2 regions of the Streptomyces sp. NPDC049970 genome follow, and region 2 is predicted to be linked to the other one. Evidence: riboswitches for the same ligand, from Rfam matches in the RefSeq annotation. Region 2 holds a riboswitch; the other holds the start of a gene.
The links. A riboswitch is a leader RNA that binds a small molecule or an ion and turns the genes downstream of it on or off. The one in region 2 is predicted to bind cobalamin.
Positions count from the first base shown of each region.

Region 1: another riboswitch for cobalamin. It lies ahead of AB0I83_RS22885 (ABC transporter substrate-binding protein); the one in region 2 lies ahead of metE (5-methyltetrahydropteroyltriglutamate--homocysteine S-methyltransferase).

Region 1 covers NZ_JBFALP010000014.1:66,387-81,450, reverse strand. Annotated here, with positions in the region: gene AB0I83_RS22930 (GNAT family N-acetyltransferase) at 1-107, opposite strand, end outside; gene AB0I83_RS22925 (bifunctional o-acetylhomoserine/o-acetylserine sulfhydrylase) at 703-2,064, shown strand; gene AB0I83_RS22920 (homoserine O-acetyltransferase) at 2,070-3,218, shown strand; gene AB0I83_RS22915 (sulfite oxidase) at 3,278-4,537, shown strand; gene AB0I83_RS22910 (NAD(P)-dependent oxidoreductase) at 4,542-5,438, opposite strand; gene AB0I83_RS22905 (adenosylcobinamide amidohydrolase) at 5,486-6,208, opposite strand; gene AB0I83_RS22900 (PRC and DUF2382 domain-containing protein) at 6,450-7,436, shown strand; gene AB0I83_RS22895 (ABC transporter ATP-binding protein) at 7,494-8,315, opposite strand; gene AB0I83_RS22890 (iron chelate uptake ABC transporter family permease subunit) at 8,336-9,343, opposite strand; gene AB0I83_RS22885 (ABC transporter substrate-binding protein) at 9,415-10,461, opposite strand; cobalamin riboswitch at 10,519-10,706, opposite strand; gene AB0I83_RS22880 (hypothetical protein) at 10,794-10,955, opposite strand; gene AB0I83_RS22875 (acyl-CoA dehydrogenase) at 10,952-12,796, opposite strand; gene AB0I83_RS22870 (carbohydrate kinase) at 12,836-13,783, opposite strand; gene AB0I83_RS22865 (type B 50S ribosomal protein L31) at 13,921-14,184, opposite strand; gene AB0I83_RS22860 (ABC transporter substrate-binding protein) at 14,344-15,064, opposite strand, start outside.
Region 2 covers NZ_JBFALP010000006.1:316,445-331,508, reverse strand. Annotated here, with positions in the region: gene AB0I83_RS14950 ((2Fe-2S)-binding protein) at 1-283, shown strand, start outside; gene metE (5-methyltetrahydropteroyltriglutamate--homocysteine S-methyltransferase) at 384-2,702, opposite strand; cobalamin riboswitch at 2,885-3,073, opposite strand; gene AB0I83_RS14940 (dihydrofolate reductase family protein) at 3,367-4,011, opposite strand; gene AB0I83_RS14935 (glycoside hydrolase family 43 protein) at 4,465-6,003, shown strand; gene AB0I83_RS14930 (maleylpyruvate isomerase family mycothiol-dependent enzyme) at 6,197-7,036, shown strand; gene AB0I83_RS14925 (Lrp/AsnC family transcriptional regulator) at 7,275-8,258, shown strand; gene AB0I83_RS14920 (polysaccharide deacetylase) at 8,494-9,429, shown strand; gene AB0I83_RS14915 (MFS transporter) at 9,426-10,733, shown strand; gene AB0I83_RS14910 (glucose 1-dehydrogenase) at 10,733-11,584, shown strand; gene AB0I83_RS14905 (2-dehydropantoate 2-reductase) at 11,581-13,794, shown strand; gene AB0I83_RS14900 (MerR family transcriptional regulator) at 13,861-14,613, opposite strand; gene AB0I83_RS14895 (putative immunity protein) at 14,702-15,064, shown strand, end outside.

The DNA.
Region 1 (15,064 bases), on a different contig from region 2:
GGATCAGCCGGCTTCCCGGGTACGGAAGGATTCGCGGGCGCGGGCCCGTCCACGGGCGCGTGCGGGTTCGCGGACTCGTTCACGGGCAGGGGTGTGGCCTCGGACATGGGTTCTCTCGCTCCGGTGGTTTCGGCGACCGACGACAGGGGTGGAATGCCGATTCACCCTGCACCTATTCCCCGGGGCCGAGCTGTTCACGAGAGCGCAACCAACGCGGCCGGCACTCCCGGGGCTGACCGGGTCGGGGGGCGGGTACGGGTACCGATACGCGGAGGTTCGGTGAATCGTGCACCGGCGCCCCGGATCCGCCCCCAACAGGCTTCCGCCTGTGGCACCCTGGATACGGCCGCCCCACCGGGCTCCCCCGTACCGGTGGGGCGGTTTCGTGCGCTCCCGCCCGCCCGGGGCCCGGACGCGACGGCCCCGGAGAGCGATCGCGGCGCCTTCCGGTCGGCATCGCCACCGGCGTGACTCCGACGGACTTCTCCACCACACGAGTCGATGCCTTCCGGCACGCGCCCGAACGCGGGACGCGCCGGCTCCGGGCGCTTCTGTTGCGGCGGCGTTTCAGCTTCGTGGCCACGTGCGCGACCTGCTTCCGTCCCCGCACCGGTGGCCTCTACGGTCCGTGAACAGTACGCCGCCGCGCGTCGCCTCTCGTGCTCGCGCGGGCACCCTCCGAACCACCGTGCGAGGTATGACATGAGCCAGCCCGTCGACTCCGTCACCGCGGGGCACACGCCTGAGGACCACGACCGGCAGGACGCCGGGGCCGCCTGGTCCTTCGAGACGAAACAGATCCACTCCGGTGCGGTCCCCGACCCGACGACGGGCGCCCGGGCGGTGCCGATCTACCAGTCGACGTCGTTCGTCTTCCGCGACACCCAGCACGCGGCAGACCTGTTCTCGCTGGCCGAGCCCGGCAACATCTACACCCGGATCCACAACCCCACCCAGGACGTCCTGGAGCAGCGGGTCGCCGCGCTGGAGGGCGGGGTCGCCGCCGTCGCACTCGCCTCCGGCCAGGCCGCCGAGACGCTCGCGCTGCTGACGCTGGCCGGCGCGGGGGACCACATCGTCTCCTCCGCCTCCCTCTACGGGGGTACGTACAACCTGTTCCGGCACACCCTCCCCCGGTTCGGCATCGAGGTGTCGTTCGTGGAGGACCCCGACGACATCGAGGCATGGCGTGCCGCGATCCGGCCGGGCACCAAGGCGCTGTTCGCGGAGACGCTCGGGAACCCGCGCGGCGACGTGCTCGACATCCGGGCCGTGTCGGACGTGGCGCACGGGGCGGGGCTACCGCTGATCGTCGACAACACGGTGCCCACCCCCTACCTCCTGGGGCCGCTGGAACACGGCGCGGACATCGTGGTGCACTCCGCGACGAAGTTCCTCGGCGGGCACGGCACGACGATCGGGGGTGTCGCCGTGGACGGCGGCACCTTCGACTTCGGTGCGCACGCCGAGCGGTTCCCGAACTTCCACGCACCCGACCCGAGCTATCACGGACTGCGCTACTGGCCGGACCTCGGGCCCGGCGCCTTCGCGGCGAAGCTTCGGGTACAACTGCTGCGCGACCTCGGCCCCGCCCTCTCGCCGCACTCGGCGTTCCTGCTGCTCCAGGGTGTGGAGACGCTGAGCCTGCGTCTGGAGCGGCACACCTCGAACGCGCTGGCACTGGCCCGCTGGCTGGAGGCACGCGACGAGGTGTCGGCGGTCCACTACGCGGGCCTGGAGTCCAGCCGCTGGTACGAGGCCGGGCAGCGCTATCTGCCGCGCGGCGCGGGTGCAGTGCTCGCCTTCGAGCTACGGGACGGGGTGGAGGCGGGCAAGCGGTTCGTGGACGCGGTCGAGCTGTTCAGCCACCTCGCCAACATCGGTGACGTGCGGAGCCTGATCATCCACCCGGCCTCCACCACGCACAGTCAGCTGACCGAGGAGGAGCTCACGGCTACGGGGGCGACCGCGGGGCTGGTGCGGCTCTCGGTCGGTCTGGAGAACGTGGACGACCTCAAGGCCGACCTGGAGGCAGGGTTCCGCGCCGCCGAGGCGGCGTCCTGAACCGGATCGCCGCGCCCCCGGCGCTCCCCCTCCCGCCGGCCTCCGGAGGCCGGCGGGAGGGGGATCCGCCCGGCCGCCGTTCGTGGGTGACGCTCGACGGGCCGCTCGGACTCGAGTCCGGGGCCACGCTGCCGGGCGTACGGCTCGCCTACGAGACCTGGGGTCGCCTCGCCGCGGACGGCGCGAACGCGGTGCTGGTCCTGCACGCGCTGACCGGTGACAGCCACGCCGCGGGTCCCGCCGGCCCCGGACACCCCTCGGCCGGATGGTGGGACGAGCTGATCGGGCCCGGCCGCGCGCTGGACACCGACCGCTGGTACGTCGTCGCGCCGAACGTGCTGGGCGGCTGCCAGGGCAGCACCGGGCCCTCGTCCGTGCGCCCCGGCGCCGTCCGGGGCTCCGCCTTCCCGTCTCTGACCATCCGTGACCAGGTGTCCGCGGAGGCGAGGCTCGCCGACGCACTGGGAATCGGCAGGTGGGCCTCGGTGGTCGGCGGTTCGATGGGGGGCATGAGGGCGCTCGAATGGGCGGTGAGCCGCCCGGACCGTACGGGGTCCCTGCTGGTGCTCGCCGCCCCCACCGCGTCCTCGGCCGAACAGATCGCCTGGGGCGGTCTGCAGATCTCGGCGATCCGGGCCGACCCGGGCTGGCGCGGCGGCGACTACCACGACGCGCCGCCCGGCTCGGGTCCGCACCGGGGACTCGGGCTGGCCCGGCAGATCGCCCATGTCACCTACCGCAGCGAGCCGGAGCTGGCGGCCAGGTTCGGGAGGCGGGCACAGGCCGGTGAGGTGCCCTCGCGGGGCGGGCGCTACCAGGTGGAGTCGTACCTCGACCACCACGCGGCCAAGTTGGTGCGCCGTTTCGACGCGGGCAGTTACGTCACGCTCACCGAGGCCATGAACGGTCACGACGTGGGTCGGGGCCGCGGCGGCGTCGCACGGGCCCTGCGCCGGGCGGACATGCCCGCCCTGGTGGCGGGCATCGACTCCGACCGGCTGTACCCGCTCGCCCAACAGGCGGAGGCGGCGGCCCTGCTGCCGGGCGCCGACCGCCTCAGGACCATCGAATCCCCCTGCGGTCACGACGGGTTCCTCATCGAGACCGGCCAGGTCGGTTCCCTCGTGCGGGAGTTGCTGGCAGCCGCCCACTGACCCCTCCGACGGACCGCACAGCCCGCCCTCCCCTCCGGCCCCCTCCCCCAGGAGCACCCATGAGTTCCGAACCGCAGTCCGAAGCCGCCTACGACCGGATGCGGTTGCGGCAGTGGTCCCGCGGCAGCGCGCGAGCGGCGGGTATCGACCGCCGTGATCTGCTGCGGCTGGTCGCCGCGGCCTCACTCGCCGCTCCACTGGTCCCGGCCGCCGCCGCCCCGGCCCGTGCGGCGGTCACGTCGCCGGGGGTGGTGAAGCCGCTGCCACCGGAACTGTTCACCGTGCGCGGCACCAACGCGGAGACGAACTTCGCGGCGCTGCGGGACACCGGGCTGCTCACTCCCGCGGACCGCTTCTTCGTACGCAACCACACGGCGACCCCTCTCATCGACCCGGCCGAATGGAAGCTCACGGTGTGGGGCAGCGGGCTGAGGGGCGGGCCGGTGGACTTCTCGTACGAGGCGCTGCGGGCCCTTCCGGCGGTCTGCCGCACCGCGTTCGTCGAGTGCGCGGGCAACGGCCGGAGCCTCTTCACCTCGCAGCAGGGCCGGCAGGTCAGCGGCACCGCCTGGACCCTCGGCGCGATCGGGACGGCTCGCTGGCGCGGGGTGCGGCTCGGCGATGTGCTGCGCCGGGCGGGCATCGGCCCGAACGCCGTGGACGTGCTGCCGCGCGGCCTGGACGCCGAGGTCGTCAGCGACGGCACGAACCTGGGCCGGGTCCGCAGGCCGCTGCCGGTGGCGAAAGCGCTGGACGACGTGCTCCTCGCGTACGAGATGAACGGCGAGCCCCTGCCTCCCGACCACGGCGCCCCGGTCCGCCTGATCGTGCCGTCCTGGGTGGGCATCGCCAACATCAAGTGGGTGGGCGACATCGAGGTGAGCGCCGAACCGCTGCTGACTCCGTGGAACACAGGCCTGTACCGGCTGTTCGGACCGGGGTACCCGCCCGAGGGCAGTGCGCCGCTGACCCGCCAGACGCTCAAGAGCGCGTTCGAACTCCCGCCCGGTGCCTCGTTCGACGCCGGCCGCAGGCACCTGCTGACCGGCCGGTCCTGGTCGGGTGGCGCCCCGGTGCGGCGGGTGGAGGTCAGCACCGACGGAGGCACCGTGTGGCGCGCGGCCCGGCTGCGCGACGAGCCCCGCGCGGGGAGCTGGGTGCGGTGGACGGCCGACTGGGTGCCCCGGACCGCGGGCCCCGGCGTGCTGCTCGCCCGGGCGACGGACCGGTCGGGGCGTACCCAGCCCGCGACGGCGGCCCACAACACGCAGGGCTATCTCTTCGACGCGGTGGTGAGGCATCCGGTGACCGTCGTCTGACGCGCTATTCGGCGCGGCCCGCGTAGTACGTGGCGATCATGTCCTGGTCCCCGTGTCCGGCCGCCTCCGCACGGGTGAACCGCTCGGCGGAGGCGGCGACCAGGTCCAGCCTGACCCCGGACGCCTCGGCGGCGTCCAGGATCAGCCGGGTGTCCTTGAGCGCCGTGGAGAGTGCGAAGCTCGGGCCGAGGTCGCCCGAGAGCACGGCGGCCGACTTGCCCTGCAGATACGGCGTGTCGAGCGGTCCCCCCTTCATCGCGTCCAGGAAGAGCCGCGGGTCGAGCCCGAGGCCCTCGGCGAGGTTGAGGCACTCCGCCACGCTGTTGACCATGTTGATCACCCAGGTGTTGGCGACGAGTTTGAGCCGGGTGGCCGCGCCCGGTTCGTCGCCGACCCACAGGGTGCGCTGTCCGATGGCCTCCAGCACGGGCAGTGCCGTCGCGCGGGCACCGGACGGGCCGGCGACGAAGACGGTGAGCGCGCCCTGCTCGGCGGGCTGCTTGGTGCCGGACACCGGGGCGTCGAGGTAGACCAGGCCCAGGCCGGAGGCCCGGTGCGCGAGGTCGGCCGTGGCGTCGATGCCGACGGTGGAGCACTGCAGCCAGATCTGCCCGGGGCGCAGCCCGGGTGTCGCGGCGGTGAGCGTCTCCGTCACGGACCGGCCGTCGTTCAGCACGGTGAGGACGACGTCGGCGCCGCGCACCGCTTCCTCGGCGGTGCCGGCCACCGTGGCGCCGTGCGCGGCCAGAGGCTCCGCCTTGGCCCGCGTGCGGTTCCAGACCCGGACGGGGAGCCGGGCCCTGAGCAGGCTCAGGGCCATCCCGGATCCCATGATCCCGGTGCCCAGGACCGCGACGGTCGGCGTGCCCGGGGCTGCGTCCGCGGAGTGCGGGGTGGTCATGGGAGGTTCCCTTCGTCGATGCGGACCGGTCACGGGACCGGCGGGTCTCAAGCCTGCCGCAGCGCGGTGTCAAGTACGGCGCCGTGTACGGCTCTGGCGAGTCGCGCGCCCCAGCGCGAGCGCGGCCCCGCGAACGGTTCGCCGGGCCGGTCCCCGGGGTCGGGCGCGGCGACGCACACCGCGTCGGTCGGTGTGCCGGAGCAGTCGAGTCCGGCGTCCAGGAGCGCCTGGACCTTCGCCTCGGTGGCGGTCGCCACCGCGTTGACGAGAGCGGCGTCGCAGAGGGCGACGGGAAACGTGACGACGATGTTCACGGTGCCCGGCGGCAGCGGTCCGACGGAGCCCTCGGCAGGCACCGCCGCCCACCCCCGTACTCCGAGCCCCCCGGTGACCGTGGCCCTCACCCCGCCGTCGTCCGCGGTGGTGTACGCGGTCACGTCGGCGGCCGTCATCAGCCCGGCGCCGGGACCGGTGAGCCCCTCGGCCGCCGCGATCTCCGCCAGGTGGCGGTCGGGGTCGAGCCGGGGATAGCCACCGGGCACCTGGGCGTTCAGGATCCAGCCGCGTGGTCCGATCCCACCGCCGAGCACGGCGCTGCTGCACACCCGCCAGCCGGTTCCCAGCCGCCAGACGAGGTGGTGGAGGCCGACGCCGTCCTCCTGCCGGGCCAGCAGTTCGCCGCGCTGCCTCGGCAGGTCGATACGTGCGGAACCGATGGCGCACCCCCGGTGCAATGGCCCGCCGACGGTCGGCGAATGCGCGTCAATCATACGGTCGGGCCGGGGCGCGGGAAGCGGCGCACCCAGGAGGGCGCTCACCCGAATGGCGTAACCCGGGCCGTGGGCCGCGAGCCGCGTGGAGCGGGGCCACCGCCCATCCCGGGTGTCCCGGACCGCTCGCCGACCGGGCCGGGAAGTTGCAGCGTCCAACCGGGTGAGGCGCGATGGAATCCGGACGCGCCTCCCCTGCTGGACCCACCTACAGGACGCGCCCGGGCGAGGAGGAATCGGCATGGGAGCCGCTGACGGTTTCACGGATTCCGGAGAACTCGACGGTCTGACCGTCTACGACAGTGACGGCGAGAAGGTCGGCACGGTCGGGCGGGTGTACGTCGACGACGACACCGGCAAGCCGGACTGGATCACGGTCAAGACCGGCATGTTCGGCATGAAGGAGAGCTTCGTTCCGCTCGCCGGAGCCCGGCGTGTGGGGTCCGACCTGCACATCTCGCATCCGAAGGAGCGCGTCAAGGAGGCCCCCCGGGTCGACGCGGACGCGCACCTGTCCGTCGCGGAGGAGGAGGAGCTCTACCGGCACTACGGGCTGAGCAGGAAGGGCACCGGGACCGGCGGTGACGGGCGCACGGCCTCCGGGACCGGCACGGCGGCCATGGGCGCCGCCGGAGCGGCCGGGGCCGCCGGCGCGGCGAAGGGCGGCCGGACGAAGCCCACCGACACCACAGCCGGCATGGGCACCACCGGTGCCGGCGCGGGTGGGCACCGCGACATGGACACGTCCTCCACGTCGCGCCCGCTCGCGGGAGCCGGAGCCGAGCGGTCCGCCGGGGGCGCCGGTGGCCAGGAGGAGATGATCCGGTCCGAGGAGCAGCTCCAGGTCGGTACGGAGGAGTACGAGAGCGGCCGGGCCCGCCTGCACAAGTACGTCGTCACCGAGAACGTCACCAGGACGGTGCCCGTGTCGCACGAGGAGGTACGCGTGGTGCGCGAGCCTTTCCAGCCGGACGAGAAGGCGACGGGTACCGCGGGCCGGACCGACCTCGGTGAACAGGACGTCGAGGTCACCCTGCACGCAGAACGAGCCACCGTCCGCAAGGAGGCTGTCCCGGTGGAGCGGGTCCGTCTCGAGACCAGCAAGGTCACCGAACAGAAGGAAGTCTCCGCCGAGATCCGCAAGGAGAAGATCGACTACGCGGACGGCAAGGACATGGGCAGCGGCAAGGACATGGGCGGCGAGTTCGGCCAGGGACGTCGTCGCTGACCCCTCACACAGCGGCCACGCGCCGCACGACCACAGCGAGGGGCGGACCCGGGAGGTTCACGGGGCCGTCCCTTCGTCGCGTCGCCGTGCTCCGGGGACGGCGCGGCCCGGCAGGAAGCGTACGGCGGGCCGGCCGTCCGGTCCTTCCGGTGTGACGACGGCGCGCACCCGGTAGACGTCGGCGATGAGTTCCTCGGTGATGACCTCCGAGGGCGTTCCGCCGGCCACCACCCGGCCTTCCCTCATCACGGTGATCCGGTCGCAGAACATGGCGGCCAGGTTGAGGTCGTGGAGCGCGACGACCGCGGTCACGGGGAGCGCGGCGACCAGGGACAGCAGCTCCAGCTGGTGCTGGATGTCCAGATGGTTGGTCGGCTCGTCCAGCAGGAGTTCGCGCGGCTCCTGGGCGAGTGCCCGGGCGATCTGGACGCGCTGCCGCTCGCCTCCTGACAGGGTGTGCCAGGACTGCCCGGCGCGGTCGGCGAGTCCGGTGCGCGCCAGCGCATCGCGTACGGCGGCCTCGTCCTCGGGCCCCGGCGCGGACCAGGCGCGCCGGTGCGGGATGCGGCCGAGGCGTACGACGTCCAGGACGTTCAGGTCGACCTGGGTGACCGCGTGCTGGTCGACCACGGCCACACGACGGGCCACGGCTCTGCGGCCGGTGTCGGCGAGGGTGCGGCCGTCGAGGGTGACCACGCCCGCGCCGGGGGTGAGTACGCCCGCCATCACCCGCAGCAGGGTGGTCTTGCCCGAGCCGTTGGGACCCAGGAGGCCGACGGTGGCGCCGGGCGCCGGCGAGACGCTCACCCCGTCCAGCACGATCCTTCCGCCGGCCTCCCTGCTGACCCGTGCCGCCCGCAGGCCCTCGCCCGGAGACACGGCCGCGGGCTTCTCCCGCGTCACGCGCTCCTCCGGGTGCGGTAGAGGACCAGGACGAAGGCGGGCACCCCGATCAGCGAGGTGACCACCCCCACCGGCACCTCCTGCGGGTCGAGGACGGTCCTGGCCAGGGTGTCGACCCAGACCAGGAACACGGCCCCGGCCAGTGCGGTCACCGGCAGCAGCCTGCGGTGCCCCGAGCCGGTCAGCGCCCGGGCCGCGTGCGGCAGCACGAGACCGACGAAGCCGATGGCGCCCGCCGAGCTGACGAGGGCCGCGGTCAGCAGCGCGGTCGTGCAGAGCAGCACGATCCGGGTGCGGGCGACGTGGACCCCGAGTGCGGCGGCCGCGTCCTGGCCGAAGGCGAAGGCGTCGAGGGTGCGGGCATGGCCGAGGCAGATCAGCAGCGTGACGGCCAGGACGGCGGAACACAGCCACACGTCGCTCCAGCCGACCCCGCTCAGGGAGCCGAGCAGCCAGAACAGGACGCCGCGTGTCTGCTCCGCGTCGGCGGCGGTCATCACGACGAAGGAGGTCAGGGCGGAGAAGAGCTGCATGGCCGCGACGCCGGACAGGACGACACGGTCGGTGGAGCCGCCGAGGGTGTGGCTGAGCAGCAGCACGAGGGCGAAGGAGAACAGGGCCCCGACGAACGCGCCCGCCGAGACGGGCACCGCTCCCCCGCCGACGCCCAGGACCACGACCACGACCGCCCCGGTGGACGCGCCGGAGGAGACGCCGAGGACGAACGGATCGGCCAGCGGGTTGCGCAGCAGGGACTGCATCACGGTGCCGCACACCGCGAGCCCGGCCCCGCACACCGCGGCGAGCAGGGTGCGGGGCATGCGCAGGTTCCAGATGATGCCGTCCCGGATGGGGGTCAGCCGGGCCTCTCCGACGCCGAGGTGGGAGGCCACCGCGGACCACACGTCCGGGACGGAGATGCGCGCGGGGCCGATCGTGACGGCGACCGCGACGGACAGGAGGAGCAGGGCCGCACCGGCGGTCCACACCAGGCCGTCGCGCAGGACACCGGATCCGGCCGCCCGGCCGGTGGGCGCCGACTCGGGGGCGACGGTCGGCGCGGGTCGGGTGTCCGTCACTCCGCGAGTCCGAACGAGCGCAGCCCGGCCGCGACGCGTTCCACGCCCTCCACGGTCCGGATGCCGGGGTTCATGGCCTGGCCGCTGAGCAGGACGTACCGCTTGTGCCGCACGGCGTCCATGTTCCTGGTGGCGGGGTTGGACTCCAGGAACGCGATCTTCTTGCGGGCGCTCTCGGCGGTCTGCGACTTTCGGGTCAGGTCGCCGATGACCAGCACGTCGGGGTTGCGGTCCGCGACGGTCTCCCAGTTGATCTGGGGCCACTCCTCGTGCGTGTCGTCGAAGACGTTCTCCGCCCCGAGTTCCCCGGTGATGATGCCCGGAGCCCCGCAGCATCCCGCCAGGTAGGGGGATTCGGAGTTGGCGAACCAGTAGAGCAGCGTGGCGTCGGACGCGTCGGTCCGGGTGGTGGCCGCCGTGATCCGGGCCCTCAGCTCGGAGACGAGCGCGTCGCCCCGTTCCGGGACCCCGAACAGCCTTGCCAGGTCCCGCACTTCCGTGTAGACGCTGTCCATGGTCAGGGGCTCGGTGCGGGAACCGTCGCCGCTGCCGCTGTTGTCCTTGGCCGTGCAGTCGGCGGGCGAGACGTAGGTGGGCACTCCGAGGTCCTCGAACTGCTCGCGGGGCGCCACACCGCCCTTGCCGAGGGTCGACTCGAACGAGGCGCTGACGAAATCGGGTTCCAGGCCGAGGACCTTCTCCGACGAGGGGCGGTTCTCCGCGATGCGGGGGACCTTCGCGTTGGCCTTCTCCAGCCCCTCCATCACCGGGTCGGTCCAGGTGGAGGTGCCCGCCAGCCTGTCCTGGAGGCCGAGCGAGAGCAGGATCTCCGTCGATCCCTGGTCCAGGGAGACCGCGTGGTGCGGGGCGGCGGCGACGGTCACGGTGCGTCCGCAGTTCCTGAGCGTCACCGGGTAGCCGTCGGCGCCCGCGCCGTCTGCGGAGCGGGAGGAGCCGCCGCCGTTGCCGCCGCAGGCGGCCAGCAGGACAAGTCCCGCGATGAGCAGGGTGGTTCGGCGTACGGCGGTGGCTATGGGCGGCACGGAGTCCCTCGGCGTCTCTGGGCTCTTGCGCGAAGCCCGGTACGGAGTTCCGCTCCCGGTGCGGAAGCGGGTGCCAGCAGGTCTTCGGACTCGGGTTCGTCCGGGCGGAGCGCCTTCCCGGGGCACCCGAGGGTGTCCCAGTGGCCGTGGCCCCGCCCGTCCCCCTCACCGCTGCGCGTCAGCTCCGGATTCGCACCGGATTCCCTGACTCCACGTGGAGTACGACTGGCTTCTGCAAGTTATCACGCGGTGTTCCGACGGATTCCGGGACCGTGCCAGGAACGGCGGCGGGTGCGGCGGAGTCCGTCCCCGCGCACCCGCCGCCGGACGTCTCAGGGGTGGGGGCGAACCGATTCGCCGCCGGTCGCGGACGACTTCCCGCACCGGCGCGAGAGCACCGACACGGTTCCCCAGTAGGCCAGCAGGACGGCACGGAGGACCAGGATCTCCAGGCTCTCGCCCACCAGGCCGCGTGCCGTGCGGAGGCCGCTCATCGGGCCTCTCCCCCACCGGCGTGCCAGGATGCCCGGGGATCGTCGTACGCGTCGGCGTAACCGGGTCCCGCGATCGGCCAGTCGGCCAGCAGCTCGGCGGGCAGGGCGAAGGAGCCGGCCAGTTCCTGTGCGTGCGCGGCGACGGTCGCGACCAGTTCCTCGGCGGTCTCCGCGAGGGACTCGACCTGATCGCGGCTCAGGAACCCGGCGGCCAGCAGGTCGCCGCTGTTGCGGGCCACCCACTCGACGGCGAACAGCCGCTCCAGCTCCCCCAGCCGCTCCTTGGCCGCCCCTTCCGGCAGAGCGGAGCGCGCGTCGGAGAACGCCTCGGCGGCCTGGAGGTACGCGAAGGCCTCGACACCGCGCAGGGCCGGCCCCGAGGCCGCGTTCCACCGCCCGAGGGCGTCGGCGTCGGGCACCCGCAGCGCCCGGGCCCTGGCCCGGGCGAACCAGGTGTCCCGCACCGCGGCGAGGAGGGTGCGCAGGAAGCGCGGGTCGCTCAGGTCGCCGGGCCCAGGGACGGCGGTGGACTCCCGACCGGGGTCGGCGGCGAAGAGCATGTCGGCGGCCGCCTTGGCGTACAGGGCGATGTTGTCTCCCTCCGCGGTGATGGCGCCCTCCACCCCGGTGACCAGCTCGGTCATGCCGTTGTTCTCCAGCAGGGCCTGAGCACCGCAGCGTTCGCGGCTCTGCACGATGACCTCTCGGGCGCGCCAGGTGATCCAGGCCTTCGCCACGTCGACGAGCGTGCCGGCCTCCGTACGGCCGCTCTCGTCCGTACAGCTCTCCCACCGGTCCTGCGCTCTGAGGTGCAGGAGGCTCATGGCGAAGACCGTGGCCATGGCCGAGGCGAGCGGCCCGTGGTGGGTCCGGTAGGCGTTGACCGGCACCTTCGGTGTGCCCCGGGAACCGGAGACGAGCCGGTGGCCGCCGTACCGCACCGCGACCGCCAGGGTCGCGCGGGCCGAGCCCGCGGCGCAGGCGCTCATGGAGATCCGGCCGGGGGTGACCCGCCCGATGGTCGTCAGGAAGCGCCGCCGCCTGTCCCCGGGCCCGGTCCTGAACTCGCCCTGCGCGCCCGCTCCTTCGCCGTCGCCGAGCAGGGCGTCCCGCGCGAGGAACAGCTGGTCGAACGAGGTGAGGCAGTGGTCGACGGGGCTGCCCATCCGCGCCGGCAGCTGCCGGACCCGTACGCCCGGCAAGGGCCGCACGTCGTCGGTGAGCCGCACCAGGAAGAGGCGTACGCCGTGGTCCGTGCCGTCGGCCAGCAGGCGGGCGGCGACCAGACCGGACTTGGCACCGCCCGCGGGGCCGGTGTTGGGCATGAACTTCTGCGCGCCCGCGTTGGGGGTGTGCAGGACGAATCCGTCCCGTTCGCCGTCGTAGGTCGCGGTGGTCTCCATGGCCGCAGCGTTGTTGCCGTGGGCCACCTCCGTGCAGAGGTAGGTGCCGATGCGCCGCATGGAGAGGTAGTCGGAGAGGTCGCGGCGGCCGGCTCGGTCGTGGTCGAGGAGACTGCCGAGGAACAGGTTGTAGTGGATGCCCGCGACGGTGGTGAGCGCGGGGTCCACCGGGCCGAGCCAGGCGTGCAGGGCGGCCAGCGCCCGGAGGTCGGCGGCGAGGCGTGCTCCGCTGTCGAGCGACCGGTTGAGGATGCGCAGCCGGTCGTAGGCGAGTTCCAGTCGCTCCTCGGGTGTTCCCCCCGCGGGGCGGCGGAACGGTTCTGTGCTGATCAGCCGCTGCCAGAAGCCGTGCTCACGACGGAATTCGGGACCGAGGAGGACGCCGGTCAGCAGATCGGCGGTGGAGGGTGGGGCGGAGTCGGTAAGGGTCACGGTCATACCGAGTTGAACGACCGGGGTGGGGCGAGGACACCCTCGTCACCCGGGGGCAGGGACGCTGGTCAGAGCCGCTGCCAGCTCCGCCCGGTCGGGAGGCAGGGCGCCGGACCGCCCCACCGTGACGGCGGCGGACGCCACCGCGTGGCGCAGCACGTCTCCCAGCACGGCCGTGTCCATGGACCGCAGCCGGGTGCGGCCCCGCTCTCCGAGCAGCCCGCGCGAGGCGAGGGCGTGCAGCGTGCCGGACATGAAGGCGTCGCCGGCCCCCACCGTGTCCGCGACCCGGACGGACGGCGCGCCGACGCGCACCACCGTGTCGCGCAGGAACGCCAGCGCGCCGCCGGCACCCGTGGTGAGGAGGACCACGGCCGGCCCGGCGCGCAGCCAGCGGGCGGCGGCGTCTTCGGGTTCCTCGTCCGGGTACAGCCGGCGCAGGTCCTCGTCGCTGGCCTTGGCGATGTCGCAGACCGCGACGAAGCGCTCGGCCCGGCGTACCGCTCGGGCGCGGTCTCCCGTCAGCCCGGCACGCACGTTGGGGTCGTAGCTGACGGTCGCGTCCGTCCGCAGCGTCTCCACCAGGTCCAGGACGGTGGCCGCGCCCGGTTCGAGTCCGGTGGCGAGGGAGCCGGTGTGGACGTGCCGCGGCGGCTCCCCCGGCCGCTCCACCGCGCCCAGGGTCCAGGTGATGTCGAAGCTGTACGTGGCCCGGCCCTCGTCGTCCAGTTCGACCGTGGCGGCCGGGGTGGGCGCCGGGCTCCCGTCCGTCAGCACCCGCACCCCCGCGGCGGCGAGGTGGTCCCGGATCAGCCGCCCGTGGGCGTCGGGGCCGAGCTGGGTGACCAGCGTGGTGGCGCGGCCGAGCCTGGCCAGTCCGTACGCGACGTTCGCGGGGCTCCCGCCGGGGTGGGTCCGCTCCGGCGCGCCGGGAAGCCGGACGACGTCGGCGACGCATTCACCGATGACCAGCAGGGCGGGGCTGTCGGGCATGGGCGGTGGTTCTCCTGGGGGCGCGGGCGGCGGTGCGCGGTGGGGCACGGCGGTCGCGGGACGCGCCGCCGCCGATCTGCCCGGTGCGTACGGGCCCGCGGGGACCCGGGGTCCGGCGGGCCGCGGGGACGCGTCGCTCAGGAGGCGCCCTCGCGTCCCTCGTCCCCGTACCGGCGTTCGAACTTCGCGACCTGGCCCTCGGTGTCGACCACCCGCGCCCTGCCCGTGAAGAAGGGGTGGCTCTCGGCGGAGATCTCGACGTCGACGACGGGGTAGCTGTTGCCGTCGTCCCAGTCGATGGTCTGCTCGCTCGACGCGGTGGACCGGGTCAGGAAGGCGTACCCGGCGGATCGGTCGCGGAAGACCACGGGACGGTACGACGGGTGCTTGTCCTGCTGCATGGCTGCTCCTGGGGGGTACGGGGATCTCGCGTCCCGGCTCCGGGCCAGCCTGGCCAACGGCGGGGGCCGGCGCGATCCGGGGCGTCCGTACGGAGCATCGGGCGGGCCACCGGGCGGCTCAGGGGTGCGAGCCGCCGGGTGCGACCTGCCCGATCCTGATCAGCCCGCCTGCTCCAGGGCGTCGGCCACGAGCCCGAGGAAGCGCGCGTGGGCCCTGGGGCTGCACACGGGCTCCGGATTCCACGGCACGGTACGCACCCGGCCGGCGGCCGCGAGCCACGCGGGCACGGCGATCTCGGCGAGGGGGACCGCGTTGGTGCGGACGTCCGCCAGGACGATGCCGGGCTCCAGCGCCGCGACCCCGTCCCAGTCGAGGGTGGCCCAGTTGACACCGGCGCCTTCGGGCGGCGCCGCGAGGGCGGCCCCGAGCTCGGCCAGGACCCGCAGCTCGGGCCACATCCGGGGCCGGGCGGCGTACGCCTGCTCCTGGCCCGCGGGTGACAGCGCCAGGACACGCGGCCCCTCGGGAAGGGCACGTGCCGCGGCACGCAGGCGCGCGCGGGCCGCTTCCAGGTCACGCACCGCGTCCGGCGGCGTCGAGCCGCCGAGCGCACGCGCGAGGCCGGCGAACCGCTCGGTGACGTGGTCCAGGGTGCGCGCCTGGCCCACGTCGATCACGACGACGGGGACGCTCTCCTCCAGGTGCTCGGCGGTGTCCGGGTCCAGTCCGTAGAGCTGGCCGTGGCCGTAGCTCACGGCGACGACCAGATCGGGTCGGCCGCGCAGCAGCGTGTCCGTGTCGAGGTCGTCCCCCGCGCCGCGGTAGTCGACGCCGTCCAGCGGCAGATCACCGGTCTTCGCGCGGTCGGGAGCCGCGCCG
Region 2 (15,064 bases):
CCTGGCGGCGTTGGAGGCCGGGCTGGACGTCAAGATCGCCCCCCGCCTGCTGGACGGGAACGCGGCCTCCGCGCTGGCGGGTTCGGCCGGAGTGCTCCTGGCCGCCCGGCCCGGTCTGCGGACGCCGCTCACCCGCCTGGTCACGCGACTGCTCGGCACCGGAAGGCTCGTCGGTACGGGATCCCTGACCGGACCGGACCTGGCCTTCCGCCGTCGCAGTTGCTGCCTGTACTACCGGACACCGGCCGGTTCGAAGTGCGGGGACTGCTGTTTCGCCGACTGAGACGCGCCGGGCCCGTCACTCGGACCCGCGACACCGGCGGGAGGTCCGCCGGGCACCGGCCGGGGCGTGTCGCGCGCCCCGGCCGGCGCCGCCCGGTCGGTCAGGACCCGGACAGCTCACCACGGACCGTGCGTGCCGCGGCGACCAGATTCCCCAGCGCCGCACGGGTCTCGGGCCAGCCCCGGGTCTTGAGACCGCAGTCCGGGTTCACCCACAGCCGCTCCGCCGGGATGGCCTCCAGTCCGGTCCGGAGCAGGTCCGCGGCCTCCTCGGCGCCCGGCACCCGGGGCGAGTGGATGTCGTAGACGCCCGGTCCCGCCTCGCGCGGATACCCGTGGGCGGCGAGCTCGTGGGCGACCTGCATGTGGGAGCGGGCCGCCTCCAGGCTGATGACGTCGGCGTCGAGGTCGTCGATGGCCTGGATGATGTCGCCGAACTCGGCGTAGCACATGTGGGTGTGGATCTGGGTGTCCGGCCGCACGCCGCCGGTGGTGAGCCGGAACGACTCGGTGGCCCAGTCCAGATAGGCGGGACGGTCCGCCGCGCGGAGCGGCAGGGTCTCGCGCAGAGCGGGCTCGTCCACCTGGATGACGGACGTGCCCGCGGCCTCCAGATCGCCGACCTCGTCGCGCAGGGCCAGCGCGACCTGGCGGGCGGTGTCACCGAGCGGCTGGTCGTCGCGGACGAAGGACCAGGCCAGCATGGTGACCGGTCCGGTCAGCATGCCCTTGACCGGGCGGTCGGTGAGGGACTGGGCGTACGTCGTCCAGCGCACCGTCATCGGATCGGGGCGGGAGATGTCGCCGGCCAGCACCGGGGGACGGACGTAGCGGGTGCCGTAGGACTGGACCCAGCCGTGCCGAGTGGCGAGGTACCCCGTCAGCTGCTCGGCGAAGTAGTGCACCATGTCGTTGCGCTCGGGCTCGCCGTGCACGAGGACGTCGATGCCGGTCCTCTCCTGGAAGGAGATCACCTCGCCGATCTCGGCCTCGATGCGCTCCTCGTACCCGGCGGTGCCGATGCGTCCGGCCCGCAGGTCCGCGCGGGCCGTGCGCAGTTCGTCGGTCTGCGGGAACGAGCCGATGGTGGTGGTCGGCAGCAACGGCAGTCCGAAGCGGGCACGCTGGGCGGCGGCGCGCTCCCCGTAGGGGAGGGAGCGACGGCCGTCGGAGCCGGTGACGGCATCGGCCCTGGCCTGTACGACCGGGTCGTAGATGACCGGGGAGTCGGCGCGGGAGGCGAGGTCGGCCTGGTTGGCGGTGATCTCCGCGGCGATGGCGTCGGTGCCCTCGGCGAGTCCCTTGGCCAGAGTGGCGATCTCCCCGGTCTTCTGCCTGGCGAAGGCGAGCCAGCGGAGGATCTCAGGATCGATGTCCTTCTCCGGCGCTGTGTCGAGGGGGACGTGCAGCAGTGAACAGGAGGAGGCGACGTCGACCCGGTCCGCGAGGCCGAGAAGCGTGGCAAGCGTGGTCAACGACTTCCCGTAGTCGTTGATCCAGACGTTGCGTCCGTTGACGACGCCGGCGACGAGCCGCCTGCCCGGCAGCCCGCCGGCTGCGGCGAGGTCGTCGAGATTGGCCGCAGCCGTGTCGGTGAAGTCGAGGGCGAGGCCCTCGACCGGGGCCTTCACCAGAACGGGGAGAGCCTCGCCGAGCCGGCCGAAGTAGGACGCGACGAGCAGCTTGGGCCGGTCGGTGAGAGCGCCGAGGTCCCGGTAGGTGCGGGCGACGGCGTTCAGCTCGGCGGATGTGCGGTCCTGGACCAGGGCGGGCTCGTCGAGCTGTACCCACTCCGCGCCGGCGGCGCGCAGATCTGCGAGAACCTCCGCGTAGACCGGCAGGAGCCGGTCCAGCAGGGTGAGCGGTTCGAAGCCGGCCGGCACCCCGGGGGCGGGCTTGGCGAGCAGAAGGTAGGTGACAGGGCCGACGAGCACCGGCCGGGCGGTGTGCCCGAGCGCGAGGGCTTCCCTCAGCTCGTCCACCTGCTTGGCCGAGTCCGCGGTGAACGTGGTGTCCGGGCCGAGTTCGGGGACGAGGTAGTGGTAGTTGGTGTCGAACCACTTGGTCATCTCCAGCGGCGCCACGTCCTGGGTGCCGCGTGCCATCGCGAAGTAGCCGTCGAGCCCGTCCGCGCGGACCGCCTCACTATGCCGCTGCGGGACGGCACCGACCATCACGCTGGTGTCCAGCACGTGGTCGTAGTACGAGAAGTCACCGGTCGGGACCTCGTCGATGCCGGCCTCCGCGAGCTGCTGCCAGTTGGTGCGGCGCAGTTCGGCCGCGGTGGCGCGCAGCGCGTCGGTGGTGACGTCGCCCTTCCAGTAGCCCTCGATGGCCTTCTTCAGTTCCCGGTTCTGTCCCTGCCGGGGGTAGCCGTGCACGGTGGCCTGGGCCGCCGCGGCTGCGGGCTGGGTTGTCACGGAGATCTCCTTCGCGAGATGAATCCCTGAGATCCCGGGGACGGGACGAGAGCGCGAAGGGGCGGCACACCCGGACGGTACGACAGCGCGCGACTCGACGCCCTGATCCGCCTGGTGTGTACGCCGACCCGCCCTCGAGGTCACCGGGATGTCCGCGCACGGTTCGTCCGCGCGCGGGCAGTTGGCAGGTCTTCGGACTCGCGGGCAGGCCCTCGTGAATGAGGACACCTAATGGCCGTCGCTTCCCAGGCCCGGTTCGTCGGACCCAGTGCGTATGACGGCGGTCGTTCCCGCTCACCGCTGCGGGGCAGTCCCGGAATTCCACCGGGTTCCCTCTTGCGACGCTCCCGCCTGGCGGACGGGGCGAACCAGCTGCGCCGACCACCCTACGGTGCCCTCGGAGCGAGCGGTGCATCCCTTCCGGTATTCGGATGGGTGAGGCGGGACACGAGCTCCGCGCGCCCTGGCTCCGACGGGGCATCGGTGGCCCGCCCGGAACGAGCCCTTCGGGCCTCGGAACGAGGGCGCGCGAATCGCCTTGCGCGGGACGATCCGAGGGGACCGCCACCGTCGGCCGTCGGCCCGGGGCACGACTCGACGGCCCCGCCTCAGGGGCGGTGCCGGGAGCCGAGACAGCCAGGCACGTACCGGCACTGAGGGCTCGTCACTTCCTCCAGAACAGGTGGTGTGCCACCCCGCTCGGGCTGGGAACGACCTCCAGGTGGAACCGGTCGAGCAGCTCATCGGGAGACTCCCAGAGCCGTACCCCGGACCCGAGCTTCATCGGCGAGACCGCCACGTGCATGGTGTCGACGAGGTCGGCGTCGAGGAACTGCCGGATGGTGGTGGCTCCGCCGCCGAGCCGGACGTCCTTGCCCTGCGCCGCCTCGCGGGCCTGTTCGAGGATCCCGGCAGGGTCACCGTCGACGAAGTGGAAGGTGGTGTCGGAGAGGGTGAGCGAAGGACGCTCGTGGTGGGTCAGGACGAACACCGGGGTGTGGAAGGGGGGCTCGTCACCCCACCAGCCCTGCCACTCATGGTCCTGCCAGGGCCCGCGTTGGGGACCGAACTTGTTGCGGCCCATGATCTCGGCGCCGATGTTGCGCGCGTAGTCCCGCGTGAGGTAGTCGTCCAGGCCCCGGCTCCCTCCGGGGTCGGTGCGCATGGGCCAACTCGCCGTGGCGCCGGCCCAGGCGAACAGTCTCTCGGGCTCGACGTGACCGAATGGCCTTTCGAGGGTCTGGTCCTCACCGGCCCCGATCCCGTCGCTCGAGACGTTGAAGTTCTGGACCCTCAGTAGTTGAGCCACCTGTTCCTCCTGTGTTGTCGACGACGATCGTGAGACCTGTGGGGCCGGGGAAACTCATCGCTGCGTCCGTGACGACTCGGAAGAGGACGCCGCGCCCGCAGGCCAGGGGCTGTGGGGGGGCTTCGGCGGAAGTCGAGCGGTCCGCAGGGCTTTGTCGAAGCGTTTCGACGCACCGTCGTCCCTCCGGGCTGCGCGACTTCCGGGGTACTTTGCGGCAGCCTAGGGCCTCGCGAGCGTTTTTCCCGTACCTGTCCGGACCATTGACACCCTGTGGTCCGGGTGCCATCGTCGAAACGCTTCAACGATCATGGCCGTGGGGCCGTTTCCCGCCGGGTGCGGTCGCCGTCGGCCGTGCCCGCCGTTGCCCGCACAGGCAGGCATCGGACGCCTGCCCCGTCGCGACGCGGGGGCCCCGGGCCGGACCCCGCAGCCCGAATCCCGTGAGGACGGACCATGGTGCTCTTCGACAATCCCGTGATACCCGGCTTCAGTCCGGACCCGAGCATCTGCCGCGTGGGCGAGGACTACTACGTGGCGACGTCCAGCTTCGAGTACGTGCCCGGGGTGCCGCTGTGGCACAGCCGTGACCTCGTGCACTGGCGGCTGGTCGGGCACGCCCTGGACCGTCCGTCGCAGGCGGACCTGCCGGACGGCACCCCGTCCTCGTGCGGCGTGTACGCCCCCACGCTCCGGTACCACGACGGAAGGTTCTGGATGATCACGACCGTCGTCGCCGGCGCGGGCACCGTCCTGGTGACCGCAGAGGACGTGGCAGGCCCGTGGTCGGATCCGGTGCCGGTCGGCATCCCCGGCATCGACCCCGATCTGGCGTGGGACGAGGAAGGGCGCTGCTGGTGCGTGTTCTCGCACGACGGGATCCGCGCGGTGCGCATCGATCCGGAGGCCGGCGAACTGCTGGGCGAGCCGGTTGCGGTGTGGTCGGGGACCGGGCTCCAGTACCCGGAGGGGCCGCACCTGTACCGCATCGGCGACTGGTGGTACCTGCTGCTGTCGGAGGGCGGGACGGAGCGCGGGCACGCGATGTCGGTGGCACGTTCCCGCACGCCGACCGGGCCGTTCGAACCGCATCCGGACAATCCCGTGCTGACCCATCGCAGCACCGGCCACCCGGTCCAGAACACCGGCCACGGCGACCTGGTGGAGGCCCACGACGGCACCTGGTGGATGGTGCTGCTGGGAACCCGGCCGCGCGGTGACACCCCGAAGTTCCACGGACTGGGCCGCGAGACGTTCCTGGTGCCGGTGCGCTGGGAGGACGGGTGGCCGCTGCCCGGGCCGCTCGAACTGCGTTCCCTGGCGCCCGCGTTGACCCCGCACCCCTGGCCCGACGAGCCGCACCGCGACGATTTCGACTCTCCGGAACTCGCCCCCTGCTGGGTGTCCCTGAGGCGGCTCGACCCGTCGGCGGCCCGTCTCGCCGAGCGCCCGGGGCACCTGGTGCTGCACGCTCGGGCCGACGCCCTCGACAGGCAGGGCGCGCTCTTCGTGGGACGGCGTCAGCGTGATCCCGACTGCAGTGCGCGGGCGCGGACCGAAGTCGGTGAAGGGGGGATCGGCGGACTCGCGGTACGGCTCGACGAGGCGCACCACTACCAGGTCGAGACGGACGGCCGCACGGTGCGGGCGGTGGCCAGGATCGGCCCGCTGCGCCAGACCGTCGCCGAACGGCAGGTCGCCTCGGGCCCGTTGACGCTGCGGGTCGACGTCACGACGGCCCACGTCCTCCCGCCGACGGTCACGGCCCGGGGTGAGGACGGGGAGGGCGCGGCGACGCAGGGGCTGCGCGTCGGTGGTCCCGACACCCTCCGCCTCGGATACGAGACCGAAGGCGGCGACTTCGAGATACTCGCCGAGCTCGACGGCCGCTACCTCACCACCGAGGTCGCCGGCGGCTTCACCGGACGCGTCATCGGCATGTACGCGACCCGGAACGCCGTCGCGTTCGACTGGTTCGAACTGCGGCCGGCCTGACGGGTGGGCCCGTCGCGCCCAGGGCCCGCCGGGTGGCGCCCGGCGCGCCGTCGGCGCCCGAGCGCGGCGGGTCCGAACCGTGAGGGCCCGGCCCTTGCCGGGAAGCCGTACGGACTGCTCTTGTGTACTCGCAGGTAACGGGCGCGGGCGGCGGGCTCGGCCGGTGTACGGCGTTCACGGGAGCGGTGGCGGAATGGGCTCAGCGGCAGATCAGGGGCAGGACGTCCGGGGCACGCGTCCCGAACGCCTCCCCGAGGGGCTGGCCGACGCGATACGTGCGACGGCCGAGGAGATAGCGGAACTGCTGCGTCGGGCCCCCGACACCGGAGCTCCCGTCCCTGGTCTGGTGTGGACGGTGGGGGAACTGGCCGCGCACCTCGCACAGGCCAACGAGCTGATGGCGGAGATCGCGGCAGGACGGTCCCACCGTCACGGCGACGGCACCCCGCAGGGCATCGCCGCAGCCAACGAACAGGCCCTCGCCGCGTTCGGCGAGCGGGCGGCGGAACCGCTGGCCGCGATGATCGTGGCACAGGCCGACGCGTACCTGGACGCAGCGGCCCGGCGCCCCGGGGACGAGACGCTGCTGACGCCCATGGGTCCGATGAGCCGGGTGGTCCTCGGCTCGTACCTCCTGACACACATGCTCGGCCACGGCTACGACCTGGCCCGCGCGCTGAGGCGCCCGCACATGGTCGACCGGGCCCGGGTCGCGCTGGCGCTGCCGTTCATGGTCGAGGCCATGCCACGCGTGACCGACGCCGCGGCCACGGCGGGGCTGAACGTCCGCTACGCGGTCCGGCTGCGGGGCGGTGGTCGATTCGGGGTGACGTTCGCCGACGGTACGGCCACCGTGGGCCACGAGCTCCCGGACCGCCCGGACTGCACGATCTCCATCGAACCGGTCACGTTCCTGCTCATGGCACTGGGCCGTTGCTCACCCGTCGGCGCCATGGCCAGGGGCCGGGTGTTCGCGTGGGGCCGCAAACCGTGGACCGGGCCGCGGTTCCCGGGGTACTTCAGGGCTCCGTGAGAAGGCGCCGGCCCCGCGGCCCCGGACCGGCCAGGGAGAATCACGCACCTTCGCGGGGCGATCCTGCACGGAGCGGCACCCCCGGCCGACCGGGGCCGATCTGCTGTATTTCCCTCCCTGAAACACGCCTGACGCCGGAGACGGGCGCTGTCGCACGTGTTCACGCAGGATTCCACCGTTGACGGGGTTCCGGGCGGTGATTAACGTCCCTGCCATGTCACCCCGAGCCCACGCAGGCATGATCGACGAACTGGACCGCCTTGTCATCGCCGCGCTCCAGCTCAACGGCCGTGCCTCGTGGAACTCGGTCTCCCGGTGGGTGGGCGTCAGCGAGACCACCGCGCAGCGGCGCTACCAGGCGCTGCGCGAGCGGAAGCTTGTCCATGTGGTCGGTGCGCTGGAGCTGGACCGCACCGAGAGCGGTTCGTCCATGCTGGTGCGCGTTCACGCCAGGCCGGGCAAGGGGCTCGAACTCGCCGAGCTGCTGGCCGCGTGCCCGGAGACCCGCTTCCTCGCCGTCGTCACCGGCACGGCCGACCTGATCGTCGACTTCGTCGCCCAGGACAACGAACAGCTGATGAGGCTGCTCTTCACCGACCTGCCCGGCGCGCACCTGATCACCGGCACCGAGTGCGTCGCCGTCATCCGCAACTTCACCTCGGCGGCCATGTGGGACACCGGCCTGCTGCCGCCGGAGGCCGTCGAGGACCTGCGGCCCGCCACGCTCGCCCCACCCTGCGACCGTGACGACTGGGACCAGGCGCCACAAGCGCTGTCCGGTCTCGAACAGGCCGTGGCCGACGGTCTCGCCGAGGACGGCCGGCTGCCGGTCAGTACGCTGGCCCGCCGGCTGGAGCGCAGCGAGTCCAGCGTCTCGCGGGCCATGGACCGGCTGGTGGAGCGCGGAGTCCTGCACTTCCGGACCCTCGTCGACCCGGCACTCCTCGGGTACCAGGCGGAGTTCATGGTGTGGCTGTCCGTCGAGCCGGACCGGCTCGACGCGGCGGGACGACAGCTCGCACGCCATCCGGGCACCAAGTTCCTCGCCGCGGCCACCGGCAGGTTCAACCTGGTCGGCCACATGGTCCTGCCCCGCCGGACCGACCTGTTCCGCTACACCGGTGAGGTCATCGGTGCCCTGCCGGGACTGAACGCCTCCGACGTCACGGTGCACCTGGCCACCGTCAAGGGTGCCTGGACCCGGCTGGACCAGTCCGGCTGAGCCCCGGCCGGGCGAGCCGCCGCACGGACACCCCGTCGTGCAGCGGACCGGACCTCTCCCCGTAGTCGTACATCTGAACATCCCTAGCCACGTACACCCGCGCGACCGGTACCTCCGGCACGTGCCGCCCGGCCGTGCCCGTAGCCGGCGCCCGCCTTTACGCGGTGGCGGGCCCGTGACCTGGACGGAGCCCCGAGCCCGCGCCCCCCGACCCCGAGCCATACCGGAGACCACCATGCCGACGAACGAGCAGGACCCCGTGACGCAGAGCTGGCGGTGGCCCGAAAGCGAATGGCGGCGACACGTCGAGGCCGTCCGAGCAGGACGCCCGCTGCTGCCGGAGCGCTGGCCTGACGGCGCCCGGGTCGCGGTCGCCCTCTCCTTCGACCCGGACCACGAGACGATCCCCCTGCGCGACGGCCTGACCAGCCCCGGGCTGCTCGCCCAGGGGGAGTACGGGGCTCGGGTCGGCGCACCGAGGGTCCTGGACCTGCTCGCCCGCTTCGGGATCCCGGCGACGTTCTTCATGCCGGCCGTCTCCGCGCTGCTCCACCCCGACGAGGCCCGCGCCTACACGCGCGACGGCCACGAGATCGCGGTCCACGGCTGGATCCACGAGCGCAACACCCTGCTCGGAGCCGAGGACGAGAAGGAACTCGTGACGCGGGCCCTCGACACGCTGACCGATCTCACGGGACAGCGCCCGACCGGTATCCGCACACCGTCCTGGGACTTCTCGGACTCGACCCTGCGGACCATCCTCGATCTCGGCTTCGACTACGACTCGTCGCTCATGGCGGACGACGAGCCCTACGAGATCCTGGCCGCCGGCCGGCCCACCGGCCTGGTCGAGATCCCCGTCGACTGGATCCGCGACGACGCCCCGTACTTCACCATGGACCGCTACGGCGCGGTCCGCCCCCACAGCCGCCCCCGCGACGTGCTGGAGATCTGGACCGACGAGTTCGACGCCGCCTACCGCGCGGGCGGCGTCTTCCAGCTCACCCTCCACCCGCACGTCATCGGCCACCGCTCACGGCTGGTCGTCCTGCGCGAACTGCTGGACCACATCGGCGCGCACCAAGGCGTCTGGTACGCGACCCACGCGGAACTGGCCCAGGCCGTCCGCACCGCGACTCCTCCCCACGAGATCCCGGAGCACACGTCATGAGCACCGAGTCCCCCGCGGCCCCGGCCGCGAACACCAAGCACAAACTGAGCGGCAAGCAGCGCAAGGCCATCGTCGCCGGCACGATCGGCAACACCGTGGAATGGGTCGACTGGGCCCTCTACTCCATCTTCGCCAAGATCATCGCCGACGAGTTCTTCCCCTCCGGCAACGGCGCGGTCGCCCTGCTGTCCACCCTCGCCGTCTTCGCCGTCGGCTTCGTCATGCGGCCCGTCGGCGCGGCCGTGCTCGGTGTGTACGCCGACCGGCACGGCCGGAAGAAGGGCATGACCCTGACGGTCGGACTGATGGCGGGCGCCGCGTTCGTCATCGCCCTGACCCCGAGCTACCAGTCCATCGGGGTGTTCTCCCCGCTGGTGCTGCTGGTGGCCCGGCTGGTCCAGGGATTCTCGGCCGGGGGCGAGTTCGGATCCTCCTCGGCGTTCCTCGTGGAGTCCGCCGCCGTCGGACGCCGCGCCTTCGCCGGGTCGTGGCAGCAGGTGTCGGTCGCGGGCGGGGTGCTGATCGCCTCACTGCTGGGAACCGTCACCACCTCCGCCCTCAGCGACGATGCCCTGCACGCGTGGGGATGGCGCCTGGCCTTCGTCGTCGGCGGGCTGCTCGGGCTGGTCGGCCTGTGGCTGCGGGTCTCGGTTGAGGACACCGAGTCCTTCACCCAGGCTCACGGAGAGGGCCGTACGCGCTCCAACCCGCTCAAGGCGATGCTCGTCGAGCACCCCGGGGCCGCGCTGCGCGTCGCGGGGATCACCGTCGCGGGCACGCTGACGTACTACATCTGGGTCAACTACCTCCCGACGTACGCCAATCTCACCACCGGTATCCCGCTGAGCAGCGCGCTGCTGTCCCAGACGCTCTGCCTGATCGTCTTCGTCGTCCTGCTCCCCTTCGTCGGCCTGCTCTCCGACCGGCTCGGCCGCAAGCCGACCATGGCCGCCTTCGCGGGCGGATTCGCCCTGCTGGCCTGGCCGTTGCTGCATCTGCTGGGTGACAGCTTCCTCAGCCTCTTCCTGGTGCAGCTGATCGGGATGCTGCTGATCCTCGGCTACTCCGCGAACTGCGCGGTCATCATGGCCGAACAGTTCCCCGCGGAGATCCGGGCCACCGGGATCGCGCTGCCGTACGCGCTGGCCGTCGCCCTCTTCGGCGGCACCGCTCCCTACCTCACCACCTGGATGCACGAGAGCGGTCACAGCGACCTGTTGTGGCTCTACGTCGCCGGGGCGTCGCTGATCTCGTTCCTCGTCTACGTGACGATGCCGGAGACCAAGAACAAGGAGTTCCACTGATGCGCCACGTCCTCGTCACGGGTGCGGCCGGGGGAATCGGCCGGGCGATCGCGGAGGTGTTCGCCGCAGAAGGCGCAGCCCTCACCCTCGCCGACCGCGACCGGGAGGCTCTCGATCCCGTCGCCGCACAGCTCGGCGCTACCGCCTCCGACGTCGGCGCGCTCACCGTCGACCTGACCCGTCCGGAGGCCCCGGCCGACCTCGTCCACCAGGCCTGGGCGGCGCGCGGACCGGTCGACGTCCTGGTCAACGCGGCCGGCGTCTACCCCTCCCTCGACATGGCCGACGTGTCCGCAGCGGACTGGGACCGGCTCTTCGCCGTCAACCTGCGGGCTCCCGTACTGGCCACCGCCGCCTTCTCCCGGCTGGCCGTCGAGCACGGCCTGCCCGGCGCGGTGGTCAACATCTCCTCCGGCTCGGCGCTCCGGGCCCGGCCCGGTGGCGGCCCCTACGCCAGTTCCAAGGCCGCGCTGGAGATGGCCACCCGGGCGGCAGCCCTCGAACTGGGCCCCCACGGCATCCGGGTCAACGCCGTCAGCCCCGGGTTCGTCCCGGTCGACAGCGCCTGCAACCCCGTCTCCGAGCAGTACGCCGCCGCGATCGGCTCCAACCCGCTCGGCAGGGCCGGGACTCCCCAGGACATCGCCCGCGCCGTGCACTGGATCGCCGGCCCGTACGCCTCCTGGATCACCGGCGAGATCCTGCGGGTCGACGGGGGATCGAGCACCGGCGCACTTCATCTGCCCCGGATCTGGCCACCGGAGGGTTCGAGGCCGGCCGGCGCCCCGCACCACTCCACAGCCGTACCCGCATCACCGCCGAGGGCGGCCACGAAGGGACACCCCGCATGAGCAGCGACAGCTACACCGTGGTCGGAGCCGGAGCCATCGGCGGGACCCTCGCCTTCAGCCTGGCCCGGGCTGGTCACCGGGTCCAGCTCATCGACACGGACGCGGCGCACGTGCGGGCGATCCGCGAGCAGGGGCTGACCGTGGCCCGTGGCGGGCAGCGGGAGAGCGTGCCCGTCGAAGCGGCGACACCCGACGCGTACGACGGCACCGTCCACCGCGTGCTGCTGGCCGTCAAGGCACAGGCCACGGAGGCCGCTCTCGACTGGATCGCCCCGAGGCTCGCTCCGGACGGCTGGGTCGTCTCGTTCCAGAACGGCTTCAACGAGGAGCTGATAGAGAACCGGATCGGTCCGGAACGCACCGTCGCCGCCTTCGTCAACATCTTCGCCGACGTCATCGAGCCCGGGGTGATCCTCGACGGGGGCGCTGGGGCCCTGGTGGTCGGTGAGTGCCGGGGTGCGGCCGTCTCCGAGCGGGTCGGCGCACTCGTCGCCGACCTGCGGAGCTGGGGGCCGGCGGTGGCCAGCGACAACGTCGAGGGCTATCTCTGGGCCAAGGCGGGCTTCGGCGCCATGCTGGCGGCCACCGCACTGGCGGACGCGCCGATGGCCGAGCTGATCGACCGTCATCCGTCGGCCATGCACGCGGTGGCCGGCGAGGTCTTCGACGTGGCCGACGCGCTGGGGGTGGAGCTGGAGGCCTTCGACGCCTTCGAGCCCGGTGCGTTCCGGCGGGGCACCGACCCCGCCGTACGCCGCGCCGCCACCGGGCGCCTCACCGCCTGGCTCGCCACCCAGTCCAAGGACCGCAGCGGCATATGGCGCGACCTGGCGGTACGCCGTCGGCCGGTCGAGGTGACCACGCACTACGCGGAGGTCTTCGCCCAGGCCGAGCGGCACGGGGTGGCCACCCCGGTCCTGCGCTCCGTCATCGACGGCCTGCGGGAACTGGAGCGCGATCCGGACCTGATGGCGGAGTCGAGGCTGGACGCCCTCGACGACCTGGCAGGCCCTCCGGCCCTCGTCCCACTCACGGGCGGGTACGCCGGCAGCCCAGACCGGGAGAGGGCCACCGCGCTGGGGGAGTGGCTGGACGCGCACCGGGAGGAGATGGTCGACGACCTGGCCGCGTACACGTCGCAGGGCAGTGCCAGCGACGACCGGGAGGCGCTCGCCGCCTGCCTGACGTGGCTGCGCGGCTGGCTCGACGGCGCCCTGGGCACCCCGCAGGCGGAAGAGGTCCTGGAACGCGAGCGGACGGGAGACATCCTGATCCGCCGCTACCCGGGCGCCGGGGACCGGCCGGTGCTCCTACTGGGCCACTACGACACGGTCTGGCCCACCGGCACCCTGGACCGGTGGCCGTTCCGGCGGGACGGCGACCGGATCACCGGCCCGGGCGTCTTCGACATGAAGGCCGGACTGGTGCAGGCGGTGTGGGCCCTGCGGGCGCTGGACGCGCTCGGTCTGCCGCGTCCGGCCTGCACCCTCATGCTGAACGGCGACGAGGAGACCGGAAGCCTCACCTCCAGCGAGGACATCGTCGCCGAGGCCCGGAACAGCCGCGCCGCCCTGGTCTTCGAGGCCGCGGCCGACGGGGCCGTCAAGACAGCGCGTAAGGGGGTCGGCCTGTTCACCGTCACCGTCACCGGCCGGGAGGCACACGCGGGCCTCGACCCGCAGGCCGGTGCCAGCGCGGTCGACGAACTCGCCCACCAGATCGTGCGGCTGGCAGACCTGCGTGACCTCGGAGCCGGCACCTCGCTCAACGTGGGTGTGATCGAGGGCGGCACCCGCAGCAACGTGACGGCGGGCCTGGCGGTCGCCCGGCTCGACGTCCGGGTGGCCACCGCAGCCGAACAGGACCGCATCGGCGCGGCGCTGGCCGGGCTACGACCGGTGGACGGGCGTACGTCGGTGGAGGTGACGGGCGGCTGGAACCGTCCCGTCTTCGAACGCACTCCCGCCGTGGCCGAGTTGGCGGAGCTGGCCCGGTCATGTGCGGCGGAGCTCGGCTGCGACCTGCGCGAGGCGGCGGTCGGCGGCGCCAGCGACGGCAACTTCGTCGTGGCGGCGGGAGTCCCGGTGCTGGACGGCATCGGCGCGGTCGGCTCCGGAGCCCACGCCCGCTCGGAGAACACCTCGGTGGCCGGCATGGTGGAGCGCGCGGCACTGACGGCGATGGTCCTCACCACGCTGTCCGACGGCTGACCTGCGACCGCCGACGGCTGATGTCGACCGGCACGGGGAGGCCCACCTGCGTCTCCGCCGTCGGCGTCACCGGAGACGCCGGTCGGCTCCGGGTTCCGCGTCCGAGCCGCTTCCCGCCGGTCCGTCCAGGGCGTGGAGGTAGGCGGAGAGCCGACCGGCGGCGTACAGCTGGGCCACTCCGCGCGACGTGAGGTCGCGCCGCCATGGTTCCAGGGTCCCGGCCAGCACGTCCAGGCTGCCGGCGTCGCGGAGCTCTCCGAGCACGGTGGCGACGGCGGCCAGGGGCCGGCCTCCCCGCCGCAGCAGGTGCGCCAGCTCGGCGTCGCGCACGTCCCGCGCGAGGTACTGGCGGTGCCCGGTGCGCGGGTCACGTCGCGGGGTGAGGACTCCGGCGCGTTCCCAGGCGCGCAGAGTGGCCGGGCCCAGCGCGAGGTGGCGGGCGAGTTCACCGACGCTGTAATGCCTTCGAGTGCCGGCCACAGCGGAGCCCGGGGCGTGGGAACCGAGTTGCGAGAGCGCGGCTTCGACGGCCCGCAGTGTGTCGCGGTCGCGCGCCAGGAGCGAGTGCCCGTGGTCGACGTGCTCCAGAGCTTCGTCCAGCCGGCCGCCGGTGACGGCCCGCATGATGTGCCGGCTCGCCGAGTAGCCGAAGGCAGGGACGAGCGCCAGGTAGGCCGCGAGGCCGGCGGCATGAGCGGCGGTGTAGTCCCGGTAGCCCGTCCGGCCGCGCCGGGCGGGCGGGATGATGCCGGCGTCCTCGTAGTTGCGGACCGCCTGTGTGGAGAGACCGTGGCGACGGGCCAGGTCCACGGGCCGCATATGACCTCCGATCGAGGGTTCGGACGCAGAGGGGGCGAGAACTCGTCGCCAAGTCTCCACCGTGCGTTCAAGGATACGATTCAGGGGCATGACACAGAGCACGCACACCGCGTCCGGAGACTTCGACCTGACGACGGACGAGCTGCGCATCGTGGCGCGTTACGTCGTTCGGCACGCGGAGGACGTCCTGCCGGTCTTCGAGCAGACCGTTCCCGATGATCCGCGCCCCCGCGCTGCGATCGACGCGGCCTGGGCGTTCGTCAACGGTGCCGACAGGACGAGACTGCAGCGGGTCACTTCCGTCGACGCCCATCGGGCCGCCCGGTCCGCGCCGTCCGAAGCCGCGCGACTGGCCGCGCGATCCGCCGGTGACGCCGCATCGGCCGCGTACCTGCACCCCATCGCCCAGGCCGGCCAGGTAGGCCACATCCTGCGGGCCTGCGCGAGTGCG